Regions from separate parts of the Terribacillus sp. FSL K6-0262 genome, predicted to be linked through region 2. Evidence: predicted binding sites of a transcription regulator. Region 2 holds the regulator's gene; the other holds the start of a gene.

Region 1 (3,759 bases), 460 kb from region 2:
AAATTTCTGCCCATTAGTATTCCATATGCTCCTTATGATCCACTCGTTTACGGAAAACGTAGTAGCTCCAGATTTGATAGCCTAATACGAATGGCAGCAATGCCAAACTGATATAGGTTATGACTTTCAAAGAGTAATCTCCTGAAGACGCTGATTGCACCGTCAAACTATATGCTTCACTGATGGAACTAATCATTACCCGTGGGAACAGACCGATAAACACGGAAGCGATCAGCAGGATCATGATCAAGCCTGACATCAAAAATGCCCAGCCATCTCGTTTGCGTGTGATGAAATAACCCGATGCGATGTAAACGAGAACACCGACCATGAATAGATACTCCAAAATATTGCCATGGACACTGAACATGTCCGTTTTGAAGAATGTCATACCAAGGAATGCCACCAGTAAAATCGCGTTGATGGGCAGCAAGCTCTTCGCTGCTTTGCGGCAGCGTTCACGCAATGTGTCCATCAACCGTAGTGTACCGAAGATAAGGCCATGCCATGCACAAAGCATGGTGAGTGTCACACCGCCAAGAACGGTATAAAAGTTGATGACATCGGATACTCCGGCATGCATTGTCATATTTTCGTCAATCGGCACTCCTTGAATCAAGGCTGTGAACATGATGCCGAAAGTAAGCGGCGGGATGATGCTGCCAAACAGAATCACCCAGTCCCATGTTTTTCGCCAAGTCGGATGCTCCGCTTTGCCGCGGAACTCGAACGCAACACCGCGCCCGATCAATCCGAAGAGAATGAACGCGAAACAGAGATAAAATCCGCTCAGCATGGATGCATACCAATTTGGGAATGCAGCGAACATCGCACCGATCGCTGTGATCAGCCATACTTCATTGGCATCCCAGTATGGACCGATTGAATTGATGAACGCGCGTCTTTCCAAATCATTTTTGGCTACAAACTTACTTGCCATTCCGACTCCGAAGTCGAAGCCTTCCAGGAAGAAGAAGCCAACGAACAAGACAGCAACGAGAATGAACCAGAATTCATTAAGAGAAAGCATGTTGACCCTCCTTCGTGAACGGATCTGCAATCGGGTCTGTCTTCTCGATATCGTGGTCCGGCCCTTTCTTGATTTCACGGACGAACAAAGTGATCATGACCGCAAACAAGATCAGATACAAAACAGAGAAAGTGATGAGGGAGAATAATACTTCTCCTGCAGTCACCCCTGCGCTGACTGCATCCTCTGTTTTCATATAACCGAATACAACCCATGGCTGACGACCAATTTCCGTCATGATCCAGCCTGCCGAACTTCCGATGAATGGGAAGCTGATGGCTATGATCATCAAACGCAGATACCATTTACTATTGATAAGTTTTTTACGTGCATACAAGTACGCTCCCCAGATGGTAAGGGCAGCTATTGCACCGCCAAGTACAGACATGACACGGAAACTCCAGAATGTCGTTTTGACCGGCGGCATGTAATTGCCAGGTCCATATAGATCTTCATAACGTTCCTGAAGTGTATTCATACCTTCGACCGAACCTTTGAATTCCCCATAAGATAAGAAACTCAACAGGTACGGAATTTTTAGCTCGCCCGAATTTTCTTTCGCTTCTGTATCGATATTGGCGAAAACAGTCCATGGAGCCGGATCGGCACTGTCTTCCCAAAGGCCTTCACTGGCAGCCATTTTCATCGGCTGTGTTTCCACAAGATATAGTGCCTGTTCGTGCCCGGACAGCGCAATACCGATACCGCTGATCAAACCGACGATGATCGCCACTTTAAAGGAACCTTTATAGAATTCCACATGCTTCTTACGCAGGAATGCGATGGCACTTATACCGGTGATGAACAAGGCTCCGGTTGCAAATGATCCCAAGATAGTATGCGGGAATTCAACCCAAAGCTGGCCATTTGTCAGGATTGCCAAGAAATCATTCATTTCCAATCTGCCATTTTGCAGTACTTCCCCTACTGGATGCTGCATGAATGAGTTGGCTGACAGGATGAAGAATGCGGAGAAAATCGTACCTAAGGAAACAAGCCAAATACATAGGGCATGCACCCATTTCGGCAGACGATCCCAGCCGAAAATCCACAAACCAAGGAAGGTGGATTCCATGAAGAATGCCAATAATGCTTCTATTGCAAGCGGTGCACCGAAGACATCCCCTACGAAACGGGAATATTCCGACCAGTTCATTCCAAATTGGAATTCCTGCAGTATACCGGTCACGACACCGACTGCAAAGTTGATCAGGAATAAATGTCCCCAGAACTTCGCCATTTTTTTGTACTTATCATCTTTTTTGACAACGTACAGAGTTTCCATGATTGCTATGATGAATGCCAATCCTATACTCAATGGAACGAATAGGAAATGGAACAATGTCGTTGATGCAAACTGGATTCGCGAAAGCTCTACAACATCCATTTTGCCGCCTTCTTTCTTTGTCATATTTTATCGGAAACTATGTGAAATTAGTCACATTGTCCTGTTACGTTTAGTATACTCCCCTATTCCTATTTGTGATTGTGAAATATTGAACAAATTGTGGCGTAATCGTCACAGCTTTGTTAACAAATAAAAAAATCCCTTTGGAAAGGGATTTTCTAGTAGTTCATATAAAATGATCGTAGGTAATTAATTCCTTGATGCATCCGCTAATAAACGGCTGATCGCGAAGTTTGCAGCTTCTGGCAAACCAAGCGTGAGAGCCTGCTTTAAGTATGAAGGATCTGCAAGGCCATTGCTATGAAAATAGTCTTCCATCAAAGCTCGCTTTTTTTCCTTGCCTGGCAATAGCCAATACATCACATACCAAGCTTCCATACTGCCCAGCGGCAGCAAGCCATCCTTTGTTTGTTCCTTGATGGCAGTGAATGGCATTTGGATGACATTGGTTTCATATAGAATTGCAAAGTCAGTCATCAAATCCACCTGCAAACCATCCGACATCCCGAAGGTTATGCAAGCTCTTGTTAAAAAGATACCTTGGGCAGGTTTATCTTCATATGTGACAGCACTTGCCTGAAGCACTTCCTTCGCGCAAGCAAAGCACTCTCTTTCAACTAGTATATCGACATCATTCGGGCATACAGGCAGTCCTTTCAGATACAGGAGGAGCGAACCGCCGATAGCATAGGAGATACCGCGGGCTTCCAGTAATTCCAAAACTGGTTTGAAATGCAATGCATCGTCTTCCTTCCAGTGTATTATAAGTCTTTGATATACCAAACATCACATGCGTAATGCTCCGTTTCACTTAATGGCTTGTCCATACGCCGAAATCCATTCTTCAGATAAAAGCGGTTTGCAGCGGCCATACTGCTTAACGTTTCAAGATAACAGCGACGATAATGCCGGCGGGCAAAGGTAAGGGCTGTCTGCAATAAATCATGGGCTATACCTGTTCCGCGCGTATCTTTGGCCGCATACATCTTTTGAAGCTCACAAACTTCCGGATGTCCGGGAATGGGCCCGATTCCGCAGCCCGCAACGATCTTACCTTCCTGCTCCACCACCCAATATCTCGAGCCTGGCTTCTGATACAGGGAATGGAAACGGCCAAGATCAGGATCACTCCAGGCTGTTCCTGGCTTATCGGCTCCGAATTCTTTCAAGCAAGTCCGAATCAGCTGCTCGACTGGCTGATTATCTCTCTCAGCTATTTCTCTGATGTTCATCTTTCCACCCCTTAAGCTTCCCTTTCAAAGATCAGTTCGATGCTGAGTGCCATCCCATCATAACCCGGAATTGGGTTCATGCTATGTAA
Region 2 (3,759 bases):
TTAACAGATTCGATTTCTGCATCATGAGCTTGGCCAGTGCGAGGCGGGCTTTTTCCCCACCGCTCAATGTATTGACCACTTTCAGGACGTCATCGCCAGTGAATAGGAAATTACCGAGGATGGTCCGGATATCCTTTTCGTCCATAAGCGGATATTCATCCCAAAGCTCAGCCAGAACGGTCTTGGAAGAATGGAGTTCAGTCTGTTCCTGATCATAATATCCGATGCTGACGCCGGTACCCAGCTCTACTTGTCCGGATTTAGCGGGAAGCTTTCCGATGATTGTCTTGAGCAATGTCGTTTTACCAGTTCCGTTCGGACCAGTAAGGGCAATGCGATCCTGACGGTTCATATGGAAGGTGACATGCTCGAAGACAGGGGAGGCACTCTCCGGGTATTGATAAGCCAAGTCCTTCACTTTCAATACATCATTCCCGCTGCGTCTATCGATATCGAATGTGAGTCTTGCAGATGATGCATCCTGGAGCGGACGATCGATTCGTTCCATTTTTTCCAGTTGCTTGCGTCTGCTTTGAGCCCGTTTGGTGGTTGTAGCACGGGCAATATTCTTTTGGACGAATTCCTCCATCTTTTTGATTTCGGCCTGCTGCTTTTCGTATTGCTTCATTTCCCGTTCAAAATTGGCAGCTTTCTGTTCCAGATAGCTGCTGTAATTTCCTTTATAACGGACAGAGTGATTATGGGCTATCTCAATGACGGTATTGACTGTTTTGTCGAGGAAATAACGGTCGTGCGATACGACTACGACAGCTCCCTGATAGCTGCTCAAATAACCTTCCAGCCAGTCCAGCGTGGAAATGTCCAGATGGTTGGTCGGCTCATCCAGTATCAATACATCCGGTTTTTGAAGCAGCAGCTTCCCTAAGGCAAGCCGGGTTTTCTGTCCGCCGCTCAAGGAACCGATAGGGGTGGACAGATCTTTATCGCCGAAATTAAGCCCGTTCAATACGGAGCGGATATCCGCTTCATATTGATAGCCTCCATTCAGGCGGAAAGCCTGCTGTTTTGTATCATAATTCGTCAATAGCTGCTGGTAAGCCGCTTCATCGGAAATAAGATCGGGGTCGCCCATCTTTGCTTCCAGACGGCGTAATTCTTCTTCCTGCTGGATCAAATCAGCAAAGACGGTCTTCATTTCCTCCAAGATGCTCTTTTCGGACTCCAAGCCTGTATGCTGTTCCAAATAACCTAGGGTAGCATCTTTTGACAGGAATACATTCCCCTCGTCAGAACTCAACTCCCCTGCCAGGATCTTCAGCAATGTCGATTTACCGGCACCGTTGCGACCGACGATGGCCAAACGATCCTGTGTTTGTACTTCCAGCTTTATATTTGATAAAATGACATCTGCGCCAAATAGTTTTGTAATATTGTTCGCTTGCAATAAAATCATCTTGTTCACCTCATACTATCAGTGTATCCTATGTGACAAAACAGTAGCAAGCGCCGAATTCCTGCGCGTATACGCTTTCATGCGGATGGACATCGTGAATGGATTTGTTAAAATGGAGACAAGATGCCCCAATCTCATCTTCTTTGTGAATCTGTACAAGACTTTCCTTCTCTTATCTGTTAGAATAAGGTGTTAACTATAATCGTACTTTGTGAAAGTATCATATCGTAACAATTCAAGGACGAAGCCGCAGGCAGCATCTGTAACTCCTTGCAGATGCCGGAAGGGAACCTGTCTGCAACCCATCATACCGTCTACTCGGAATGGGGCTGGTCATATTCAGAAAAGGTAACAGAACCATGCTGTTCTAGTCCGAGAGGCCTTTTTGACCAGCTGCATGGCTGCACGAAGTTCGCTTTTGGAAGCTGCAGGCTTTAGGAGGAAAAATGAGCATGTATATGGATCAAAATAAAATACCAAAAGCTACGGCAAAGCGGCTGCCCCTTTATTATCGGTTCCTTAACAGCCTGCATCTGCAAGGCAAAACAAGGGTTTCCTCGAAGGAACTCAGTGAATCGGTGAAAGTCGACTCGGCCACAATCCGCCGTGACTTTTCCTATTTCGGAGCACTTGGCAAAAAGGGCTATGGCTATAATGTAGAGTACTTGCTGAACTTCTTCCGGAAGACACTGGATCAAGACGAGATCACGAAAGTGGCACTTATCGGGGTCGGTAATCTTGGTACAGCATTCCTGCATTATAATTTCACGAAAAATAACAATACAAAAATCGAAATGGCATTCGATACCGATCCCGGAAAAGTGGATCATAATATCGGCGGGGTCCCCGTCTACCATATCGATGACTTAGAGAAATATATCGGCAATGTAAGCGCAGCTATCCTGACGGTGCCGGCGCATGCTGCCCAAGCAATCACGGACCGCCTTGTCGAATGCGGTATTGCCGGAATCCTGAATTTTACCCCTGCGCGTATCGCAGTGCCCAGCAATATCCGTGTGCATCATATCGATCTGGCAATCGAATTGCAGTCATTGGTTTATTTTTTGAAGCACTATTAATTCCAATTCCCGCACCTCTCAAGCAGAGGTGTTTTTTCTTACATAAATTCACTGATGATCATACTTCCTTAATGCGTTTTACTCGGTTAGACTGGGGAAAGGTATCAGGAAAAGAAGGGACGTAAAAGAATGTGCCAGCAAGCCGCCATCACTTTACAGAAAGTGACGTATGAAATAAATAAGCATGAAATCATCCGCAATGTAACGGGCAGCTTCACCAAAGGCAGGATTACAGCAGTCATTGGCCCCTCAGGTGCTGGAAAGACATCACTTTTTCGGTTATGCAATGGTATGCTGTCACCAACAAGCGGGAGCATCCTGATCGATGGAAAGGATATTGCACAGTATGATCCGGTTGCCCTGCGCCGTCATGTGGGCGTCGTCCTCCAGCAGGCAATCATGCTTGAGGGCAGTGTCCGGGATAATTTGGAATTGCCGCTGCAGTTAGCTGGAAAGGGGCTGTCAAATGACAGGGCAGAACAAATCACCAGGTTAGTGGGACTGGAGCGGGATATATTGGATCAAAACAGCAGGGATTTGTCAGGCGGGCAAAAGCAAAAGGTCTCCATCGCCCGGACATTGCTGAACAAGCCGGAAATCCTGCTGCTGGATGAGATCACATCTTCTTTGGACCGAGTTTCCAAGCAGGATATCGAGAATCTCATTAAACGGATCAATAAAGAGCATGGAACCACTGTCATCTGGATCACGCATAGCCTTCAGCAGGCACAGTCGGTGGCCGATGAAGTCTGGGTCATGATGGATGGGGGAATTGCCGAAGCGGGGGCCATTGAATTATTGGATGATCCGGGGAATGAAGCTGTCAGAAGCTTTGTCATGGAGGCGGAAAAATGACTGTACAAGCCATGTTGCTTACTTTGATATTTGTCCTGATCCCGCTTGCTCTGTCCAAGACATTGCGGCTGGGACTTGAAAAGGATACACTCGTTGCCACCATTCGTTCCATCATCCAGCTGTTTGCAGTCGGATATGTATTGCAGTTCATCTTCGATTCGGAAAATATCATGTATATCCTCCTGATGGTGGCACTGATGATCGGTGCAGCAACACAAAACGCCAGGAAAAAAGGGGCATCCATCAGAGGCATCACCTGGAAGCTGGTGCTTACCTTCATTGTTATTGAAATACTGACACAAGGGATATTATTGGGGCTGCGGATCACACCGCCGACTGCGCAATATATCATTCCGTTAAGCGGGATGGTGATAGGGAACTCGATGGTGCTGGGCATTTTGTTCCTGAATC

The links. Region 2 encodes Rex, which represses fermentation and respiration genes when NADH is low (regulators of the CRP and FNR family bind a similar motif). Its sites were predicted from a motif close to TTGTGAAATATTTCACAA; they were not measured.
Region 1: a site for Rex is predicted at 2,457-2,474, ahead of MHI54_RS03445 (cytochrome ubiquinol oxidase subunit I). Genes of this name have one in related genera too.

What each region holds. Positions count from the first base shown of each region.
Region 1 covers NZ_CP150277.1:684,775-688,533, forward strand. The annotation lists gene cydD (thiol reductant ABC exporter subunit CydD) at 1-14, opposite strand, end outside; gene cydB (cytochrome d ubiquinol oxidase subunit II) at 14-1,030, opposite strand; gene MHI54_RS03445 (cytochrome ubiquinol oxidase subunit I) at 1,017-2,417, opposite strand; gene MHI54_RS03450 (hypothetical protein) at 2,628-3,176, opposite strand; gene MHI54_RS03455 (GNAT family N-acetyltransferase) at 3,200-3,670, opposite strand; gene MHI54_RS03460 (DUF4177 domain-containing protein) at 3,682-3,759, opposite strand, start outside.
Region 2 covers NZ_CP150277.1:1,140,032-1,143,790, reverse strand. The annotation lists gene MHI54_RS05820 (ABC-F family ATP-binding cassette domain-containing protein) at 1-1,414, opposite strand, end outside; gene MHI54_RS05815 (redox-sensing transcriptional repressor Rex) at 1,867-2,493, shown strand; gene MHI54_RS05810 (phosphate ABC transporter ATP-binding protein) at 2,623-3,348, shown strand; gene fetB (iron export ABC transporter permease subunit FetB) at 3,345-3,759, shown strand, end outside.